4 regions of the Alcanivorax sp. UBA3183 genome follow, and region 3 is predicted to be linked to each of the others. Evidence: predicted binding sites of a transcription regulator. Region 3 holds the regulator's gene; each other region holds the start of a gene.
What was found. The regulator sigma-54, encoded in region 3, starts transcription at its own class of promoters, with help from an activator protein. The targets are predictions, from matches to a motif close to TGGCACNNNNNTTGCTNT.
Positions count from the first base shown of each region.

Region 1: the regulator sigma-54 is predicted to act here: its motif matches at 2,062-2,079, upstream of B3Q33_RS14290 (NarK family nitrate/nitrite MFS transporter).
Region 2: the regulator sigma-54 is predicted to act here: its motif matches at 3,471-3,488, upstream of glnL (nitrogen regulation protein NR(II)).
Region 4: the regulator sigma-54 is predicted to act here: its motif matches at 2,878-2,895, upstream of atzF (allophanate hydrolase).

Region 1 covers NZ_DEXN01000045.1:8,780-14,230, forward strand. Annotated here, with positions in the region: gene nirB (nitrite reductase large subunit NirB) at 1-1,795, opposite strand, end outside; gene B3Q33_RS14290 (NarK family nitrate/nitrite MFS transporter) at 2,118-3,587, shown strand; gene B3Q33_RS14295 (bifunctional protein-serine/threonine kinase/phosphatase) at 3,623-5,335, shown strand.
Region 2 covers NZ_DEXN01000012.1:57,219-62,669, reverse strand. Annotated here, with positions in the region: gene pip (prolyl aminopeptidase) at 1-245, opposite strand, end outside; gene B3Q33_RS04965 (nuclear transport factor 2 family protein) at 244-711, shown strand; gene glnG (nitrogen regulation protein NR(I)) at 863-2,296, opposite strand; gene glnL (nitrogen regulation protein NR(II)) at 2,352-3,461, opposite strand; gene B3Q33_RS04950 (hypothetical protein) at 3,599-4,324, opposite strand; gene glnA (glutamate--ammonia ligase) at 4,414-5,451, opposite strand, start outside.
Region 3 covers NZ_DEXN01000017.1:100,408-105,858, reverse strand. Annotated here, with positions in the region: gene mgtE (magnesium transporter) at 1-659, opposite strand, end outside; gene B3Q33_RS07930 (HPr family phosphocarrier protein) at 772-1,041, opposite strand; gene rapZ (RNase adapter RapZ) at 1,056-1,907, opposite strand; gene ptsN (PTS IIA-like nitrogen regulatory protein PtsN) at 2,005-2,478, opposite strand; gene hpf (ribosome hibernation-promoting factor, HPF/YfiA family) at 2,495-2,797, opposite strand; gene B3Q33_RS07910 (RNA polymerase factor sigma-54) at 2,837-4,303, opposite strand; gene lptB (LPS export ABC transporter ATP-binding protein) at 4,567-5,292, opposite strand; gene lptA (lipopolysaccharide transport periplasmic protein LptA) at 5,289-5,451, opposite strand, start outside.
Region 4 covers NZ_DEXN01000039.1:164,103-169,553, forward strand. Annotated here, with positions in the region: gene B3Q33_RS12635 (FAD-dependent oxidoreductase) at 1-429, shown strand, start outside; gene B3Q33_RS12640 (aldo/keto reductase) at 542-1,330, shown strand; gene B3Q33_RS12645 (hypothetical protein) at 1,348-1,671, shown strand; gene B3Q33_RS12650 (patatin-like phospholipase family protein) at 1,779-2,627, opposite strand; gene atzF (allophanate hydrolase) at 2,937-4,727, shown strand; gene uca (urea carboxylase) at 4,727-5,451, shown strand, end outside.

The sequences.
Region 1 (5,451 bases), on a different contig from region 3:
GACCGCCGGTGATCTTGGTGTAAAGGTCGTATTTCTTGGCCACTTCGCCTAGCACGATGAGTTTGTCCGGGGTGATTTCACCGCCGGCCACACGGGGTACCACAGAATAGGTGCCGTCCCGCTGCAGGTTGCCCAGGAAGTAGTCGTTGGTGTCCTGCAGGCCCGCGTGGGGCTTGTTCAGCACATAGTCATTCCAGCAGGATGCCAACACCGAGGCCGCGGTGGGTTTACAGATATCACAACCTTCACCGCTGCCGTGTTTTTCCAGCAGCTCATCAAAGGTGGTGATCTGCCCTACCCGTACCAGGTGATAGATTTCCTGGCGGGAATAGGGAAAGTGCTCGCAGAGGTGGTTGTTCACTTCCACGCCACGTTTTTCCAGTTCGCTGTCCAGCACCTGTTTCACCAGCGCCGAACAACCACCACAGGTAGCCGAAGCCTTGGTGCAGGATTTCAGATCACCCACGGTCATGGCGCCATCATCAATGGCGGCACACAGGTCGCCCTTGGAGACGTTATTACAGGAACAGATCTGGGCGGTATCGGGCAGAGCATCGGCGCCCAGCAGGGGCGCACCATCGGAAACCGGGGCGACCAGTGCCGCCGGATCACCAGGCAGGTCCATCTCGTTCAGGCACAGCTGCAGCAGGTTGCCGTAATCATTGGCATCGCCTACCAGCACGGCGCCCAGCAGTTTCTTGCCACATTCGCTGATCACCGCCTTCTTGTAGATGCCGACGGTCTGATCCATGAACACGGTACTGCGTGAACCCGGAGTGTTGCCGTGGGCATCACCGATGGACGCCACGTCCACGCCCATCAGTTTCAGCTTGGTGCTCATGTCCGCGCCCAGGAATTGTTTTTCCTGTTTGCCCATCAGGTGCTCGGCGGCGATCTCCGCCATCTGGTAACCCGGCGCCACCAGACCGAAGATGCGGCCTTCCCACAACGCCACTTCACCGATGGCATAAATGCTGTCATCCGAGGTGACACAGTGGTTGTTCACCACGACACCGCCACGCTCGCCCAGCTCTAGCTCACAGGCGCGGGCCAGTTCGTCCTGGGGACGGATGCCAGCGGAGAACACGATCACATCGGTTTCCAGGTAATTGTCTTCACCGAAGTTCATCCGGTGTTTGCAGGTTTCACCGTCAACAATGTCTTTGGTGCCGGTGCTGGTGTGCACGGTGACACCCAGTTCCTGAATCTTGTCCTTGAGCAGGCCGCCACCAAAGTCGTCCACCTGGACAGCCATCAGACGCGGGGCAAATTCCACCACATGGGTTTGCAGGCCCAGATCATGCAAAGCCTTGGCTGCCTCAAGACCCAGCAGGCCGCCCCCCACAACGGTGCCCACTTTGCCGTCTTTACTGGCAGCGATCATGGCATCCAGATCATCGATGGTGCGGTACACAAAACAGTTGTCTCGATCATTACCGGGAATCGGCGGCACGAACGGATAAGACCCGGTGGCCAGTACCAGCTTGTCGTAGTTCAGCGTTTCACCGGTGTTGGTAGTAACGGTGCGCGCACCACGATCAATGACATCCGCCTTGGTATTCAGCTTCAGGGTAATGTCGTGCTCGGCGAAGAACCCTTCAGGCACCAGCGACAGGTCGTCGGCGGTCTTGCCGGAAAAGTAGCTGGTTAGCCCCACGCGGTCATAGGCCGGCAGTGACTCGGCGCACAGTACGGTAATTTCGAAGTGCTCGCGGCCACCCTGGGCCACCAGAGACTCTAGATAACGTTGGCCCACCATGCCGTGGCCAATAAGTAGAAGTTGTTGCTTTGCCATAAGGCTCACCCTCGCGGTGCATAACTGACACCCATCACTGAGCAAGGCCTGTGCCAACTTGCTAACTCATTATTTTTAATAGATTTATTTTGTTTTTTCGGCAATAACCACAGAACTCCTGCTTTCTTTTAATGCGTTCGTGCACGAGAAAAATGCATTTTTTCGTGCACCGCGATGACCCATAAACGCTCCCGATTTGCGCACGGTTATTGCCCTTCTCTCGATTTCTCTCCGTTTAATCGATTTAAAACAGTCACTTAGCAAGGTGGCACAGGAGTTGCCTAGACCACCCTGTCGTTAACCGCCCATGCATGGAGAAGTCATGAGCGATCAAAAGCTGAATCTGTTGAATCTTTCCGCGCCACGCATCCGCCTGTTACACCTGAGCTGGCTGGCGTTCTTTATTACCTTTGTTGTGTGGTTTTCCCATGCGCCATTAATGGGGCATTTGCGCGAAGCCTTCGACCTCACCCCGGAACAGATAAAGGCGTTGCTGATTCTCAACGTGGCGCTGACCATTCCGGCCCGGGTGGTGATCGGTTCCCTGGTGGATCGCTTTGGACCCCGGCTTGTGTTTGGTTCTCTGCTGATGCTCGCCGCCCTCCCCTGTTGGGCTTTTGCGCTTTCCACTACCTATGAACAACTGGCGGTGACCCGTCTGCTGATGGGCTTTGTGGGTGCCGGTTTCGTGGTGGGCATCCGCCTGATCAGCGAATGGTTCCCGGCCCGGGAAGTGGGCCTGGCTGAAGGCGTCTATGGTGGCTGGGGCAACTTCGGCTCTGCGGCCGCGGCGATTACCCTGCCTTCACTGGCTCTCTTTTACGGCGGCGATGACGGCTGGCGCTGGGCCATTGCCACTACCGGCGCCGTTTCCTTTCTCTACGGGATTTTCTTCCTGTGGCGGGCACGCAACACGCCCCAGGGCGCGTCCTATTTCAAGCCGAAGAAAGCCAGCGCGCTGGAAGTGAGCACCAGGAAAGACCTGTTCTTCTACCTGGCCATGAGCCTGCCTTTGTATATCGCCCTGCTGGTGATCGTCTGGCGCCTGGGGCCCACCAATCTGAATCTGTTCGGCCAGACCACACAGATTCTGTTGGCCGCACTGATTATCAGCCTGGCGGTGGTACAGCTTGGTCAGGCCTGGCGAGTAAACCGTGAACACCTGAAAGAAGGGGTTCCCGAGCACGACCGCTACAGCTTCAAGCAGGTAGCCATTCTGGATCTGGCGTATATGGTGACCTTCGGCTCCGAGCTGGCGGTGGTGTCCATGCTGCCACTGTTCTTTACCGATACCTTTACCCTGTCGGCAGTCACTGGCGGCCTGCTGGCCTCCGGCTATGCCTTCATGAATCTGGTGGCTCGCCCCGGTGGTGGCTGGGTCTCCGACAAGTTCGGACGCAAGAAATCATTGGCGATTCTGCTCTGCGGTCTGATGGTGGGTTACGGCCTGATGAGCCAGATAGGCAGTAGCTGGCCCATTGCCCTGGCGGTGATTGCCACCATGTGCTGTTCTTTCTTTGTGCAGGCTGGCGAGGGGGCGGTATTCGCCACCGTGCCGCTGATCAAGCGACGCCTTACCGGTCAGATCGCCGGCATGGTGGGCGCCTACGGTAACGCCGGTGCGGTGATCTTCCTGACCGTGCTGACCTTTGTGGACCCGTCCACCTTCTTTCTGGTGATTGCCGCCAGCGCTGCCGTGGCCCTGGCCGCCGTGCAGTTCCTGGATGAACCCAAAGGGCACATTGCGGAAATTGATGAGAAAGGCGACGTTCAGCTCATCGAGGTGGGCTGAGTGTTTTCGGCAGGTCATACACAGGAGCTTTGATCATGGATGTTGCCAACGTTACGACCGAGGACTCGGCCATTGCCACCGAGCCGGACCTGCACCCGCAGGTTCGCATCGGCCAGTACAGCGATGCCGGGCCCAAGCTGCACAATCAGGATGCGCTGGCCATGCAGATTCCTGATGGCCCATTGCTGCGTACCAAGGGCATCGTTGCCGCCCTGGCTGATGGGCTGTCCAGTGCCGGTGCAGCCCGGGAGGCAGCGGAATCCTGTGTGCTCGGATTTATCAACGACTACTATGCAACGCCATCGCTATGGAGTGTGCCCCGCTCCGCACAGCGGGTACTGGAAGCCCTGAACCGCTGGCTGTGCCGGCAGACACTGGCCGGGGAAAGCCACCTGTGCACCCTGTCCCTGCTGATACTGCGCTCGCGTACTGCCCACCTGTTCCAGGTAGGCGATTCGCGTATCTGGCGACTGCGTAATGAACGTCTGGAATGCCTCACCCGGGACCACAGCCGCATGATCGGCGGCGACCGCCAGGTACTCACCCGGGTCATGGGCGGCGACACCCGACTGGATGTGGACTACAGCCGCAGTGATTTGCAGGTGGGCGATGTATTTCTGCTCACCAGCGATGGCGTGCATGGTTTCCTGTCCCGTTCGCGCATGCAGGGCATAGTGCGTGCCAGTGGCCAACCGGAAATGGCTGCCCGCAGTCTGGTGGAAGCGGCCCTGGCCAGCGGCAGCGATGACAACCTGAGCTGTCAGGTGCTGCAGGTGGATGGCCTGCCCGACGCCAGCGCCGACGAAGCCCTGCGCCAGCGCGGCAGCCTGCCCCTGCCCCCGCCACTGAGCCCGGGGGTCCGGGTTGACGGTTTCACCGTACAGCGGGAGCTGTATGCCAGTGTGCGTAGCCACCTGTATCTGGTGGAGGATGAAAACGGCACGCAATCGGTACTCAAGACACCGTCGGTGAATCTGGAAGACGACCGGGACGCGCTGGAGCGGTTTGTCATGGAAGGTTGGGTCGGTCAGCGCCTGCGCAATGCCCACCTGCTACGCACCCTGCCCCAGCCGGACAATCCCAGCTGCCTGTATCAGCATCTGGAGTTCATCGACGGCGTGACGCTGCAACAGTGGCTGAAGGAACACCCTGATGTGGCGGTGGAAGAAAAACTGTATCTGGCGGATCAGCTACTCAACGGTATCCGCGCCCTGCACCGCGCCGATGTGATCCACGGCGACCTGAAGCCGGACAACATCATGGTGGATACCGACGGGCTGGTCCGCATCGTGGATTTCGGCAGTTGCCATTGCCGGGGCATGGAGCAGCACAATGCGGGCATTCCCCTCGGCACCCGGGATTACAGCGCTCCGGAACTGCTGGATGGCGCTGCCCCCAGCGAACAGAGTGATCTGTTTTCCGCGGCGGTGATCATCCATGAAATGCTCACCGGTTCGCTGCCGTGGCAGGGCCGCTACGAAAAATCCGCCCATCGCCCCCTGCCGCCACTGCAGAGACACAACGCGTTCGTCCCGCTGTGGATCAACAACGTGCTGCAGCTCGCCTTGCAACATCAACCCAAACAACGCTTCACCGACGCCGCCGAATTCCGCGACGCCCTGCGCCGCCCGATGCGCAGCAGCAAGCCGGCCATCGACAACGACATCCGGCAACTGCGCATCTGGAAAGGGATCAGTATTGTGCTCGGGGTGTTGTTGTTGATTAGCATTACAATGAGGGGAAATTGATAATTGAGAATGGATAATTGATAACGCGCGATCAGGGTTATTCTGGTTTTCAAGCAAAGAGGCCGCGCCCAACATTGGGCGCGGCCTCTTTGCGTTAAGATGCGAAGGAGTTTCTC
Region 2 (5,451 bases), on a different contig from region 3:
TTGTGGCTGGTAGACGCAAAGGGACGGCTTTGACCACTACCCCGCTGGTCGAAGAGAATAATGCGAAACCGCCGGGGATCGAAAAAGCGGCCCATGAACGGCGAGCAACCGCCACCGGGGCCACCGTGCAACACGATCACTGGCACGCCGTTCGGGTTACCACTTTCTTCCACATAAAGCTGATGCCCCTGACCCACCGGCACCAGAGACTGCCGATAACTGTTCGGCAAGGGAAATAACGCCATGAGAACTGCACTTGTCTGCAGAAAGATTTCAGCATACCTGCTGCTGATTGCCCTGCAACTGTTGATCGCTGGCTGCACCAAAACACCACCGGAGCAAGCCATTCTGGATGCTCTGGAAAAGCTTGAGACAGCCATAGAAGCCGGCGATACCGGCACGGTGATGGATGCCCTCACCGATCCGGCAGAGATTCAGCGTGGCGGCCAGATCCTGCAGCGCGACGAGCTTCGGCGCCTGGTGATGGGCACTTTCCTGCGCTACCCGAAGCGCCAGCTCGCACTCACCCAGATCAACATCGAGCTGGATCCGGTTACCCAGCGCCACGCCCGCGTCACCTTCACCGCCTTCGCCTGGGGCGGGCAAAGCGTGATGCCCGACAACGCCGACAGCTACCGGGTGGTGAGCGACTGGCGCGAGGACGGAGAGTGGAAGATTGAGGGGCTGACGGCGAACGGGCTTAGGGAGTGAATTGATAATTGATAACGACGCGGGTTGGCGTTCTGTTATCTTTGAGTGCAAGAGGCCGCGACTAAACCATTGTCGCGGCCTCTTGCGTTTTAAGCTTTACTATCCCTTCTGGCGAGTTATCAATTATCCATTCTCAATCATCAATTGCCTTTCAATCCTCTTCCCCTGCTGTCAACTCTCCTTCCATATCCAGCTCCTTGATCTTGCGGGTAAGAGTGTTTCGCCCCCAGCCGAGCAGAGCGGCGGCGTCACGTTTGCGGCCGCCGGTGTGCTGCAGGGCCACTTCGATCATGGTGCGCTCAAAGCCGGGAACCGCCTGTTCGAGGATGCTGCGCTCACCCTGTGACAGGGCGCGATCGGCCCAGTTGCGCAGGGACTTGAGCCAGTCACCGGACACATCAGCCCCCTTGGCGGCACCCGCTTCTTTCAATTCCGGGGGCAAATCATCCACAAGGACTTCGCGACCGGACGCCATTACGGTCAGCCAGCGACAGGTATTTTCCAGCTGCCGCACATTGCCCGGCCACGCCTGGGCAGACAGGTATTTCTCGGTATCCTTGTGCAGAATTTTCGGCTCCACACCCAATTCATGGCCTGCACGCTGGAGAAAATAATTGGCCAGCCGGGGAATGTCTTCGCGGCGCTCGGCCATACGCGGAATATGGATGCGAATCACGTTTAGTCGGTGGAACAAATCCTCCCGGAAGTCCCCTTCCTTCACCAGTTTTTCCAAATCCTGGTGGGTGGCGGCAATAATCCGCACGTCCACATGGATAGGCGTTGTACCACCGACCCGATAAAACTCACTTTCCTGCAATACCCGCAACAGACGGGTCTGCGCTTCCAGCGGCATATCACCGATTTCATCGAGAAACAGGGTGCCGCCATTGGCCTGCTCGAAGCGGCCTACACGCTGGTTGTTGGCGCCAGTAAAGGCACCTTTTTCATGGCCAAACAGTTCCGACTCGATCAGATCCTTGGGAATGGCCGCCATGTTCAGGGCAACGAAATTCTTTTCCCGCCGCATGGAATGGCTATGCAGTGCCCGCGCCACCAGCTCTTTACCGGTACCGGACTGGCCATTGATCAATACGGTGACGTTGGAATGGCTGAGCCGACCAATAGCGCGAAACACCTCCTGCATGGCCGGTGCTTCACCGATAATCTCAGTGGACTCTTCCTCCACCGCGGCCGGCTGTTCACCGCGGGATTCTTCCCGGTGCTTGATGGCGCGGCGCACCAGCGCTACCGCCTCATCCACATCAAACGGCTTGGGCAGGTACTCAAAGGCCCCGCCCTGGTAGGAGGCCACCGCCGAATCCAGATCGGAATGGGCGGTCATGATGATCACCGGCAGGTCCGGATTCTTGCGCTGCAGGATCTTGAGCATGCGCAGGCCATCAGTACCGGGCATTCGCACGTCACTGATCAGCACCTCCGGCTCCTGCGCTCCCTCTTCCAGGGTATTCAGCGCCTCATCGCCATCTTCGAAACAGGTTACCGCGTATCCTTCCTGGCTCAGTGCCTTTTCCAGCACCCAGCGAATGGAGCGGTCATCGTCGACTACCCATACGGTTACGCTCATGACCGGCCTCTCCCTGGATTTTCACTGTTGTCGTTACTCACGGCTACATAGGCGCTCATGACTGTTCGCTCTCCGTTACTTCCGGCTGCTCCATTGGCAGCAAAATACTGAATACGGTTTTGCCCGGTACGCTTTCGCACTCGATCAGCCCCTGGTGCTGGCTGATGATGGACTGGGCAATGGACAATCCCAGCCCGGTACCACTGGCCCGGCCACTGACCATGGGATAGAACAGGGTCTCCTGCACATCCGGAGCTATGCCCGGGCCGTTGTCGATAATATCCACCCGCAGCACCAGGCGGTGGCGCAGTGAGCCGATGGTGAACTGCCGCAACACCCGTGTGCGCATGATGATGCGGGCATCCTCGGTGTGCGATTCCAACAAGGCCTGGGTGGCGTTGCGGATAATATTGAGCAGCACCTGGATCATCTGATCCCGGTCGGCGATCACATCCGGCAGGCTGATATCGTAATCCCGCCAGATGGACACACCCCTGGGATGTTCCGCCAGCAACAATTGCCGCACATGCTCCAGGCACTCATGGATATTCACCGCCTTGAATTCCGGCGGTTTGCGCGGACCCAGCATACGGTCTGCCACCGTGCGCAACCGGTCCGCCTCATCAATGATGACCTTGGTGTACTCGGTCAGATCCGGGGTCGGCAGGGCTCGCTCCAGCAACTGTGCAGCACCGCGGATGCCGCCCAACGGATTCTTGATCTCGTGTGCCACACCGCGCACCAGCGCCCGGGTGGCCTGATGAGCATGGATCAGCGCCTCTTCCCGGGTAATGCGCAACAGCCGGTCCAGCGGTTGAAGTTCCATCAACAGACACAGCGTCTGCCCCGGCTCATTGATCGGGCTGACTGAGTAATCCACCGTTATTTCATAGCCGGGGGACACTGCCAGGCGGGCTTCCCGACGGGTAAACGGATGCTCGTCCCGAATGCACTGGCGCAGGGCAGCACGGGCTTCCTCATCATCAAAGAAATAGTCCGGTAACGGCTGACCCATGGCACGGCTGGCACTGGTCGCAAGCAGCATTTCCGCCGCCGGATTCAGGTAGCGGACCTGCAGATTGTCATCAAGCATGATCACTGCGGTACGCAGGTGATCGAGTAAACGTTTGTGCAAGGTGACACCACCCATCAACTGTTGGCCCATAACAGGGCATAAGCAATTATCAGGCCACTTGGGCTGGCACCTATAATGCGTACCTAACAGGCACTACAACCCGACAGGGCTCAGAGCCTATAATGAGTTTAGGGGATGGCAAGGCAGAATTGCACCAAAGCAGTGCTTTAAGGGCGGGCCGAATAGGGGCGCAGCGGCTGAACAGGGCGCTGCGATGTGCCAGGACGTATGGCGGTATCACCCCCGTTCGAGGGCTGCTGCTGCCGTTTGATATCCCCCACCGTTGTCCTGTGGATATAGATCTCAACAATTTCAGATTCGATCAGTACCTCACCCTCGGCACTCAAAATCCGAGCCTGAATTTGATGCGTGCCTCGCTCTGGCCGATCCAGTGAAGCTCCTTCAAGAACCTGACCATTATGCGTCAACTCCAGCCGATCGCCTGGTTGTAGCTGTGGCTTGATGGCCACTTCAATGGGTATCGACTCCACAGGGTTACGGATGGTCGCACCCGGCTCAGGACTGGAGACCGCCAGACCGGCATACTCCTGCCGGGAAACTACCGGAGGCGCACTTTTCCGTAGCTCGCTGTCCACCGGGCGCACTGTCTTTTTCGCACCCTCCACAGTGTTCACACTACGGATATCAACGGGCTCTGCCCCTGAAGACAAAGGCTTATCCGTGAACTGCACCGAACCGTCCGGCATCGTCTGCTTGTAAATTCTGGATTGCGCGGCGGAAGCGCCCTCTTCGTCGACAATCCCGTCTTCAGCCTGCAACACAACCGTCATAAGCAGCACGGCAATACCCGCTATCAACCTGAGCATCTGGACACCTCCCTCTTTCTTTCGATTCTGAACAGCCTCTGGAAAGATGAAAAGGGCAAAATGCACAAAACACCATATGCATTACCGTCTTTCTTCAGACAAAAAAAGCCCCCGACTAGCGGGGGCCTTCTTTCTGCGAGCTTTCCCAGGGGAAATCAGCAGGAGTAGTACATATCGAACTCGACCGGGTGCGGGGTCATGTTGAGACGTTCAACCTCACCACGCTTCAGGGCGATGTAGCCTTCCAGCATATCCTTGGAGAACACGTCGCCTTCGGTCAGGAAGTCCATATCGGCTTCCAGGCAATCCAGCGCCATGGTCAGGGTATGCGCCACGGTCGGGATGTCCTTGGCTTCTTCTGCCGGCAGATCGTACAGATCCTTATCCATGGCATCGCCAGGGTGCATCTTGTTCTTGATGCCGTCCAGGCCAGCCATCAGCAGAGACGCGAAACACAGGTACGGGTTCGCAGACGGATCAGGGAAACGCGCTTCGATACGACGCGCCTTGGCGCTGTTCACAAACGGAATCCGGATGGAAGCAGAACGGTTACGGGCAGAGTAGGCCAGCATTACCGGGGCTTCGAAGCCGGGCACCAGACGCTTGTAGGCGTTGGTGGACGCATTGGTGAACGCGTTCAGGGCACGGGCGTGCTTGATGATGCCGCCGATGAAGTACAGCGCTTCGTCGGACAGGCCTGCATAGCCGTCACCCGCGAACAGGTTTTTGCCATCTTTACCCAGGGACACGTGAACGTGCATACCGGAACCGTTATCACCGATCAGCGGCTTGGGCATGAAGGTGGCTGTTTTGCCGTAGGCGTGAGCCACGTTGTGTACGCAGTACTTGAGAATCTGTACTTCGTCAGCCTTGGCAGTCAGGGTGTTGGCGCCAACGCCGATTTCACACTGGCCCGCAGTACCCACTTCGTGGTGATGCACTTCGATCTGCAGACCCATCTGCTCCATGGCGGAACACATGGCGCCACGCAGGTCGTGCAGGCTATCTACCGGCGGAACCGGGAAGTAGCCGCCTTTCACGCCCGGACGGTGACCGATGTTGCCACCTTCGAAGTCTTCGTGGGATACCCACGCTGCTTCTTCGGAGTGAATATTGTACATGGAACCCTGCATGTCGGATTTCCACTGCACGGAATCAAATACGAAGAATTCCGGCTCCGGACCGAACAGTGC
Region 3 (5,451 bases):
TCATGAGCGGGCAAGGTGGCAGGGATGGATTCGGCGTCGGTGATCATGGCCTCCCGCACGGTGGTGCCGGGGTCGCTGATCAGGACCTTGGTCAGCGGCAGCAGCCCGATAAACTGGTTGCGGCGATTGACCACGGCCAGGTTATCGGTGGTACGGGGAATTTCACCCCGCCGACGCAGATAGCGCTGTACGACCTCGAAGGTGATTTCCGGGCGGATGGTAATCACATCCGTGTTCATCAGGCCCCCGGCAGTATCCTCCGGGTAACTCATTACCTGTTCCAGCCGGTCGCGATTCTGTTCATCCAGGCTGGCCATGACCTGGCTGGTAACGTGGTCCGGCAATTCCTGCAGGAGGTCGGCCAGGTCATCGGTGTCCAGCTCTTCCACCAGCGAGACCAGCTCGTCGGTGCTCAGATTGCGCAGCAGTTCAACCCGCACTTCCTCGCCCAGATACTGGAGGACCTCGCTTTCCTGATCCTTGCTCAGCAGTTGCCAGAGAATTTCCCGTTCCCGGGGAGGGAACGATTCCAGCAAATGCGCCGCCTCAGCACCGGGCAGATTATTGAACAGCTGACGGACCTGGGTATAGGTGCCGCTGGACAAGGCGCGGTTGATGATTTTGTGGTGCTGTTGGCTACGGCTGGTATCGGCGGGCATAAATAGGACAGGCAGTTGACAGGTGATAGTTGACAGTGGACAGCTAAAAACAGGCTGGCCGCGAGCGAGCCCCTAACTGTTAACTGTCAACTATCAACTATCAACTGTTTTTTCATTCTTCTTCGTCAAAGCGGCGGCCGAACAGATCGGTGAGTTCTTCCATGGCGGCGGTTTCATCGTTGCCGTCAACCTGAAAGGTAACGCTGGTGCCCTTGGCGGCGCCAAGCATCAACAACCCCATGATGCTTTTGGCGTCGATGGGGTTGCCGTTGTGAATGACGTGAATGCGGCTTTCATAGCGTGAGGCCACGCTGACCACCTTGGCGGCAGCACGGGCATGCAGGCCAAGCTTGTTGATGATATCCAGTTGCTTTTCGATCATTGAGTGGTGGAAGCCTAATCCAGTTCGCGGTGGCGGACCTGAAGGGTGGTGCCCTCATTGCGTAGCCGTTTTGCCAGTTGCTCGGTAATGAATACCGAACGATGGCGGCCACCGGTGCAGCCGATGGCGACCGTCACATAGCTGCGATCGCTGTCAGCAAACGCCGGCAGCCAGCGTTTTACGAAATGATGAATGTCATCAAGCATGTCGTGGCTGGCCTGGTGCTGCTGGAGGAAATCGATGATGGCGTCATCGCGGCCGGTAAAGGGCCGCAGGTCGGCCCGCCAGTGCGGGTTGGGCAGTACTCGCACGTCAAACACCAGATCGGCATCGTTGGGCAAGCCGTTCTTGAACCCAAAGGATTCCAGTTGCAGGGACAGGGCCGCGCTGCGATTGGCTACCCGCTCGCGCATCAGGTTGCGCAGGCTGTGAACGTCATAGTTGCTGGTGTCGATCACCAGGTCGGCACGCAGGCGGATATTGGAGAGCAATTCCCGCTCATGCTGAATGGCTGCCTCCACGGAGCCCTGCTGGGCGCCCAGCGGGTGACGCCGCCGGGTGGCGCTGAAGCGCTTCAGCAGAGTGCTGTCGTCCGCATCCAGGTAAATAATTTCGGTCTTTACCTGCTGCTGGTGTAGTGCATCCAGGATGGCATCAAAGGCCAGCAACTGGGTGGGCAGGTTGCGGGCATCAATGCCTACTGCCGCTCGTTCTATGGGTAGCTCACCCTGATCAAGCTGCTCCGCCAGTGTCGGGAGCATGCCCACCGGCAGATTGTCGACGCAGTAGTAGTTCTGGTCTTCCATGGCTTGCAGGGCGGTGGTTTTCCCCGAGCCGGATCGGCCGCTGATGATGGTGAGTTTCATGGTTGCACCGCTTGCATGCTATTTGCCGCACGTTGACACGCAAAATTGATAGACGAGGGGATATCCCGGGTGATGCCTGAAAGCGTGTTGCGTTCCTTCATGATGCCAGTCGCAGCTCCGCTTCGGATTCCACGGCGGTGTGATAAAGGTGATGATCGTTCTTGCTCAATCGCAGTTCGTCACGGTAATCGTCGTCGTTGAACAGGGAAGCCAGGTGGCTGAGGGTTTTCAGGTGCTGTTCAGGGTTTTCCTGGGGAACCAGCAGCACAAAAACCAGATCTACCGGACGACCGTCAACGGCGTCGAAATCGATGGGGGTAGACAGTTTCAGCAGCAGCCCGATGGGTTGCTGGCAGTGACCAAGACGGCAGTGAGGAATGGCGATGCCTTCACCGATGCCCGTGGAGCCCAGCTTTTCCCGGGCTACCAAGGCATCGAAGACCTCCTGTTCGTTGAGGCTGTCGCAGCCGGCCGCGGCCAGCTGCGCAACCTGGTCCAGCAGCTGTTTCTTGCTGCTGGCCTGCACCTCGCTATGGGTGCGTGCTTCGGTGAGTAGTTCGCGAACTCGCATAATTGTCGCTTTGGGTTCAGTGGCCGCCGTGCTTGTGGCTGACAGCCTTTTCCTTGTGTTTGAGGATCTGGCGGTCGAGCTTGTCCGTCAGCTTGTCGATGGCAGCGTACATGTCCACTGCTTCAGCGGTGGCGAAGACGTCGGCCCCGGAAATATGGATGGTGGATTCTGCCTTGTGGGTTTTGGGTTCCGGAGAAAGAATCACCTGGACACTGGTAATCTGGTCGAAATGCCGTTCAAGACGGGAGAATTTGTCTCCTACGTAGGCTCGCAAAGCATCGGTAATTTCCAGGTGATGACCGCTGATATTAATTTGCATGGCTGACTCCTTTACCTGCTCGTTGGGCCGTCCCGGCGCCTACACCAAACGCTTGCGGGCGCTGGATGACGGTATTCTCATCGCCTCACGATACTTGGCGACTGTCCGGCGCGCCACGTTGATCCCCTGCTCGTTCAACAAGCTAGCCAGCTTGTTGTCGCTAAGCGGCTTGCGGGGATTCTCGGCAGCGACCAGCTTCTTAATAATGGCACGAATAGCGGTGGAGGAACACTCACCGCCGCCGTCTGTTCCCACGTGGCTGGAGAAGAAATACTTGAGCTCAAAGACGCCGCGGGGTGTCATCATGTATTTCTGGTTGGTGACCCGACTGATGGTCGATTCGTGCATCTCGACGGCATCAGCAATCTCGGCCAGAACCAGCGGTTTCATTGCCTCCTCGCCATAGTCAAAGAAGTCTTGTTGAACTTCAACGATGCGGGTGGCCACCTTCAGCAGGGTGTCGTGGCGGCTTTGGAGGCTCTTGATGAACCACTTGGCCTCCTGCACGCAGTTGCGCAGGTACTGACCATCCTCGCCACCGGCCTTGCGGGCCATGGAGGCGTACTGCTGCTGCAGGTTGACCTTGGGCAGCACTTCCTCATTCAGGCTGACCTGCCAGCGTCCCTGGTGCTGGCGCACAATCACGTCCGGCACCGCGTAATCCACCTGGCTTTCACCGATCTGTTCGCCGGGTGCCGGGTCCAGGGTGCGCAGCAGCGAGAGCGCGTCGAGCAGGTTTTCTTCGCTGATCTGCAGTACCCGGCGCAGGGCGGCGTAGTCGTGCTTTTCCAGCAGCGCGAGATGCCCCAGCAGGGCCAGGGCATAGTCCAGAAAGGGAGTGTCTGTGGGGAGTTGGCGCAACTGCACCCGCAGGCAGTCGGCCAGATCCAGGCTGGCGACCCCTACCGGATCGAATTGCTGCAGGCGGTGCTGAACTGCCAGTACTTCATCGGCTTCCAGTTCGTCGCCTTCGGTGAGCAGGTCATCCTGGGCGTTCATCATCGCTACGATCTCGTCCACGGTGACGGTCAGGTAGCCGCGATCGTCCAGGGACTCGATGATGGTCATGGCGATAATGCGGTCTACATCGCTCATGGGGGTCAGATTCAGTTGCCAGAGCAGGTGGTCCTGAAGATTGCCGGCAATGCTATGGCGTTGTTGCCAGTCGTCGGCATCGTCGGGGAGGGCGCTGGAGGCACTGCTGGTCTGGCCGGAATAGACATCGTCCCATTCCGTTTCGATGCCGGGTTCGTCGTCCACGAACTCTTCCAGAGCGTCGTCACGCTCGGTATCCAGCTCCTGTTCGTCCTGACGTTCTTCGTCAGCGTCAGGCAGGGATTCGTCACCGAAATCATCAGCCAGCTCCAGCAACGGATTGCTTTCCACTGCCTGCTGAATCTCCTGACGCAAGTCCAGCGTGGATAGCTGCAAGAGGCGAATGGCCTGCTGCAGCTGCGGTGTCATGGTCAGCTGCTGGCCGATTTGTAGTTGTAGGCTTGGCTTCATACTGCTCAGGCTGATGTCATCCCCAAAACACGAGAATAACAGCCTATGCATAAGGCAAGCAATATTTGTGCCAATGATGGTTGTGTGCTAGAGAGCAAAGTTGACAGTTGATAGTGGACAGTTGACAGCGTCGCGGGGAATCCTGTCTTTATCTGCAATGTCTGAGGCTGCGTTTAAAGTTCGGGCGCGGCCCTCAAAGGGCTTCAGAACCAAGTGCCTTTATCGCGTAGCTGTCAACTGTCCACTATCAACTGTCAATTTGTTTACAGCCTGAAATCGGCCCCCAGGTACACATCCCGCACCTGCTGGTTACCGAGAATGGTGTCGGCGTCGCCGGAGGCGATAATGTGCCCGGCGCTGACAATATAGGCGGTGTCACAGATATCCAGGGTTTCGCGCACGTTGTGATCGGTGATCAGCACGCCGATGCCGCGCTCTTTCAGGTGGCGGATGATGCCCTTGATGTCGTTCACGGAAATCGGGTCCACGCCGGCGAAGGGTTCATCCAGCAGGATGAAATCCGGGTCGGTGGCCAGACCGCGGGCGATTTCTGCCCGACGTCGTTCACCGCCGGACAGGCTCATGCCCAGGGAATCACGGATATGGGTGATATGGAATTCCTTGAGCAGGCTCTCCATGCGCTCGTGGCGATCCGCCTTGCTGAGCTCCTTGCGGGTTTCCAGGATCGCCATGATGTTTTCTTCCACGGTCAGGCGGCGGAAGATGCTGGCTTCTTGTGGCAGATAGCCGATGCCGCGCTGGGCGCGGCCATGCATGGGCAGATGGGTGATATCCGCCTCGTTGATGTCGATTCGCCCGGCGTCCGCTTCCACCAGGCCGACAATCATGTAGAAGCAGGTGGTCTTGCCGGCGCCATTGGGGCCGAGCAGGCCGACGATCTGGCCGGCCTCCACGTCCAGGGAGACATCCTCGATGACTCGGCGACCCTTGTAGCTTTTTGCCAGGTGGTGGGCACGTAAATGGCTCATAGGGTGTTTGGCTCCGCCTCGGAGGAGGGCTCTACGGGCGCCTCTTCGTTTGTATTGTTGTCCGCAGGAGTGTCTTCCTTGGGCGTCTGATTTTCGGCAGGGATCACCAGTCGCACACGCTTGTCGCCTTCGCTGCTGGCGTCAACCCGCTTGGAATCC
Region 4 (5,451 bases), on a different contig from region 3:
AGTAACAAGCCGGTGCTCACCGTTACCACCCATGACTGCCCGGATGGCAAGGTGGTCTGGTATCTGGGCGGCGACCTGGCCGAGCGCGGCGTGGAACGCAGCGATCAGGAACAACTGGCCGCCGGTCGGGCCGAAATAAAGCAGCTGTTTCCCTGGCTCGATTTCAGTCAGGCCGAGTTCGCCGTCCTCAACGTGACCCGCGCCGAACCGAAACAACAGGCGCTGGTAAAACCGGACAACGCCTACGCCCACCGCGATCACAACCTGATCGTCGCCTGGCCCACCAAACTCACCCTGGCCCCGGATCTGGGCGACAGAGTGATGGCACTGGTGGAAGAGAGCGGGCTGGAGCCGGGGGCACCGTTAACGGTACCGGCAGAGCTGGAACAGGCGCCCATGGGTGTGCCGTACTGGCACCGCTGTTTTTAATTACCCTCTGTAGGAGCGCCGCTTGAGGCGCGAAACTGCTTGCGACGGCTTTCCCAAGTACAATTCGCGCCTCAAGCGGCGCTCCTACAGCGAGAATGTTTCAGGAGTCTTCATGTCCTTCATGCGCCCGCTGGGCAACACAGGGTTAACCGTCAGCGCTCTCGGTCTGGGCACGGTGAAGATCGGGCGCGACAAGGGGGTTAAGTACCCCGGCGCCTTTACCATTCCCGATGACAAGTCGGTGGTGGAATTGATCGCCCAGGCCCGGGACCTGGGCCTGAACCTGATCGACACGGCACCGGCCTATGGCCGCAGCGAAGAGCGACTGGGGCAACTGCTCCAGGATCGCCAGCACTGGGTCATCGTTACCAAGGTGGGCGAGGAATTCGACAACGATAGCGGCGACAGCCACTTCGATTTCTCCCCGGAGCATGTGCGCACCTCGGTGGAACGCAGCCTACAGCGGCTCAACACCGACTACCTGGATTGCGTGCTGGTGCATTCCGATGGCAACGATCTGGATGTCCTCAACATGGGCACCCTGGATGCACTGAACGATCTGAAGAAGGCCGGCCTGATCCGCGCCACCGGCATGTCCAGCAAAACCGTTGCCGGCGGCATCGACACCCTCAACCAGGCGGACGTGGCCATGGTCACCTACAACCTGACCCATCATGAAGAGCTACCGGTGATCGAACATGCCGCCGCCCGGAACAAGGGCATCCTGATCAAGAAAGCCTTTGCCAGCGGCCACCTGCACAACCAGGGGAAGGACCCGGTGCAGGAAAGCATGAACAAGATCCTTGGCACCGCTGGCGTCGGCAGTATTATTGCCGGCACCATCAACCCGCAACATCTGCGGGAGAACGTGGAAAAAGCACGCCGCGCCAGCGGCGAATAACAAAAAAAGGAAGCACTATGCGCAGGTTGCTCAGTATCGCGCTGCTATTACTGGCCTCAAGCAGCCAGGCCGACAAGGTCTATCTTCTGGAAACTCCACCCAGCGGCTGCCAGGCCGGCGATACCGTCACCATAGAAACCGGCGGCAAACTCCAGGGTCTGTTTTTCAGTGACGCCTGGATTGAAAACAACGCCAAAAAGAAACTGTTGAAGGCCGTCAAGAAAGCCGATGGCAACCGGGCAGTCCTGAAAGACCGGCGCGTGTTTCTGATGGATAATCATCATCGCGGGATTCAACGCATTGAGCTGGAAGCGTGGACCTGGCGCTGTGAAGGCAATTAAAAATTGATAATCGAAAGCCGCCGGGTTTCGAGACCGCAGCGCCGCGCGTGCACTGACCTTACCCGACTGGTGTAGGGTGGGTTAGCCCGAAGGGCGTAACCGACCAGTTAGCCCACCGCTTCTAATGGCTGCTCGCCCAGCGCCACCGACGCCGCTTGATGCCCTTGCCAATAGCCCTGTTCCAGCTTCTGCCCATTGGTGGTCAAGCGGTTCACGGGAAAACCCCGATCCGGAGCGATCACGGTTATCCGACAATCCGCCGGCGGGTTATCGATGAATTCCAGCGCGTCATTGTAGGCTTGCGAGCGTTTGAGCATACCCGCATACAACCCCGGCATATCCTTGACCCAGGGTTTCAGCAACGGCGTCAACGCACTGGGTTTCTTGCGATATCCCTGATGCCGGGACAGCACCACGGTGATATCCCTGGCGCCCTGCTCATAGGCCCAACGCACCGGAATGGAATCGCCCAGACCACCATCGGTCATGGGATGCCCGTTCACCGTGGGGAATTGCCTGTAGGCAAAAGGAATGGAGCAGGACGCTGTCATGATCTCATTCAGATTATCCGGCGTCGCCTGATGGTAACGAGGCGCACCATCTTCCACCGAGGTAGTGACCACCCATAACGGCGTCTGCGACTTCCAGTGCCGACCCAGGCTGAGCGGCACATCCTGCAAGGATTGATGCCATAACCAGTGCACGTCACACAGATGACCGCCACTCATAAAGCGTTGCCAGTTGATGAACTCTGCACGGCAGGCGTGATCGGTAATGATGTGCCGACTGCGCCCATGATCTCCGGCCAGGTAACCAATCAGATTGGTAGAACCGGCGGACACCCCCACCGCAAAATCGAATTCCCGGTAATCTTTTTCCAGAAAGGCATCCAGCACCCCGGCGGCAAAAATGCCGCGCATGGCGCCCCCTTCCACAACCAGAGCTCGCGAGGACATGCACGCCTCCTGTTTGATCCGACATCCTTATCCACTCTGCCAACACACGGCCAAAAGCGGAAATAGCACCTCACTTTTCCCGCCATCGTTACCGGCAATGGCAGCGACTTGCCGCCACGCAACCTTTTGCACTCTTACGGCGCAACTGCATCAGCGTGGCGCATACCAGCCTGACGGTTGCAGCCGATAACGTCAGCCATCAGAGATTTAACTTTTGTAAAAACAGCCACTTAAAATATTTTTATCGGCTTGGCACCGCCTTTGCACAAGTCCGCATACCAACTTGTGTACAACCAGGTGTGCAAACGAATGATTGGCTGGACTCTTCAACAATGGCAGGCGGCCTACCGCAGCGGTGACCTCACCCCGGTACAGGCCATGAAACAACTGGCAACGCGGCTGCACGACAGCGAGCGTGCCCTGTGGATTCACCTGCTGGACGAGTCCTCTCTGCTTGCCCAGGCCAACGCCCTGACCGACCCGGATCTGCCTTTATATGGCGTTCCCTTTGCGGTGAAGGACAACATTGATGTGGCCGGCATTGCCACCACCGCCGCCTGCCCCGCCTTTGCCTACACGCCGCAGGAAGACGCCACCGTGGTCAGACTACTGCGCGAGGCCGGCGCGATTCTGGTGGGCAAAACCAATCTGGATCAGTTCGCCACCGGCCTGGTCGGCACCCGCTCCCCCTATGGTGAGGTGCCCAACCCGTTCAACCCTGACTACCTCAGCGGCGGCTCCAGTTCCGGCTCTGCGGTGAGTGTCAGCCTGGGGCTGGTGCCCTTCTCCCTGGGTACCGACACCGCTGGCTCCGGACGCATTCCCGCCGCCTTTACCAACACCGTGGGCCTGAAACCCACCCGCGGTGCCGCCAGCACCAAAGGTGTGGTGCCAGCCTGTCGAACACTGGACTGTGTCAGCGTCTTTGCGCTGAACGTGGAAGACGCCCAGACCGTTTATCGCATCATCGGCCAGTTCGATAGCGGCGATGCCTACTGTCGCCAGGCACCGTCTCGACAAAGCACCAGACTTCCGTCCCGCCCCCGACTGGGCATCCCCAAAGACCTGCCCTGGTTCGGTGACACCCAGGCGAAAGCGCTCTGGGAGCAGCAACTGGAAAGCCTCAGCCGCATTGCCGAACTGGTTACCGTGGACACCATGGTGCTGCAGGATGCTGCCGCCCTGCTCTATCAGGGCCCCTGGGTCGCCGAACGTTTCAGCGTCACCGAAGCCCTGCTGCACAAGCAGCCGGACGCGGTGCTGCCGGTTATTCGCGACATCCTCGAACCGGCCGCACAACTCACCGCCGTTGACAGCTTCCGCGCCCAATACCGGCTCGCCGAACTCAAGCGACAGTCCGACACCCTGCTGGCCGAGGTGGATGCTCTGCTGCTACCCACGGCGCCGGGCATCTACACCCGCTACGCGGTACGCAACGATCCCATCACTCTGAACAGCCAACTGGGCATCTGGACCAACTTCGTCAATCTGCTGGACCTGTGTGCTCTGGCATTACCCGGTGGCTTTCGTGATGACGGCCTGCCCGGTGGCTTCACCCTGATCGCCCCGGCCTGGCACGACCATGCCCTGGCCGAATTCGGACAACGCTGGCAACAACACCAGCCCTGGCAGGCCGGCGCCACCGGACTGGATCTACCCGCACTGCAAACACCCACCACCATTGACGATGACAACACCATCACCGTGGCCGTAGTGGGCGCCCACCTCACCGGCATGCCACTCAACAGTCAGCTGGTCGAGCGTGACGCGGTGCTGCTGGAAGCCACTCACACCGCACCCTGCTATCGCCTCTACGCCCTGGCCAACACGGTGCCACCCAAGCCCGGCCTGATCCGCAATGAAAAGGACGGCGGCACCAGCATTCCCATTGAGCTGTGGCAAATGCCCATCGAACACTTCGGCAGCTTTGTCGGCCTGATCCCCGCCCCGCTGGGCATTGGCAGCCTGGAAACCGTGGAGGGTCGCTGGGTGAAAGGGTTTATCTGCGAGCCCTGGGCCATCGACGACGCCACCGACATTACCGAACTGGGCGGCTGGAGAAACTACATCGCGACATTGAAACAAGACGGAGCCCTGTAATGTTGAAGAAAGTGCTGATCGCCAACCGAGGGGAGATCGCGGTACGCATCTGCCGCACCCTGAAGCAGATGGGTATCGCCTCGGTGGCGGTTTACTCGGAGGCGGACCGCAACAGCCAGCACGTCAGCGTGGCGGATGAAGCGGTATCCCTGGGCGGCCAGACCGCCGCAGAAAGCTATCTGAAAACGGATCTGATTCTGCAGGCCGCCAAAGACACCGGCGCCGACGCCATCATCCCCGGCTACGGCTTTCTTTCCGAAAACGCCGAGTTTGCTGAAGCCTGCGCTGCCAACGGCATTGCCTTTGTCGGCCCTACCCCGAAACAACTGCGCGAGTTCGGCCTCAAGCATGAGGCCCGTGCCATCGCCGAAAAAGCCGGCGTGCCCCTGGCGCCCGGCACCGACCTGCTGGCCAGCCTGGAGGAAGCGAAACAGGCCGCCCTCGATATCGGCTATCCGGTGATGCTGAAGAGCACCGCTGGCGGTGGTGGCATTGGTCTGTCCCGCTGCAATGATGAAGGCGAACTGGTAGCCGCTTTCGAATCCGTAAAACGCCTGGGAGAAAGCTTCTTCTCTGACAGCGGTGTCTTTATCGAACGCTTCGTGGCCCGCGCCCGTCATGTGGAAGTACAGATCTTCGGTGACGGCAACGGCACCGTGCTGGCCCTGGGCGAACGGGAATGCTCCCTGCAACGCCGCAACCAGAAAGTGGTGGAAGAAACCCC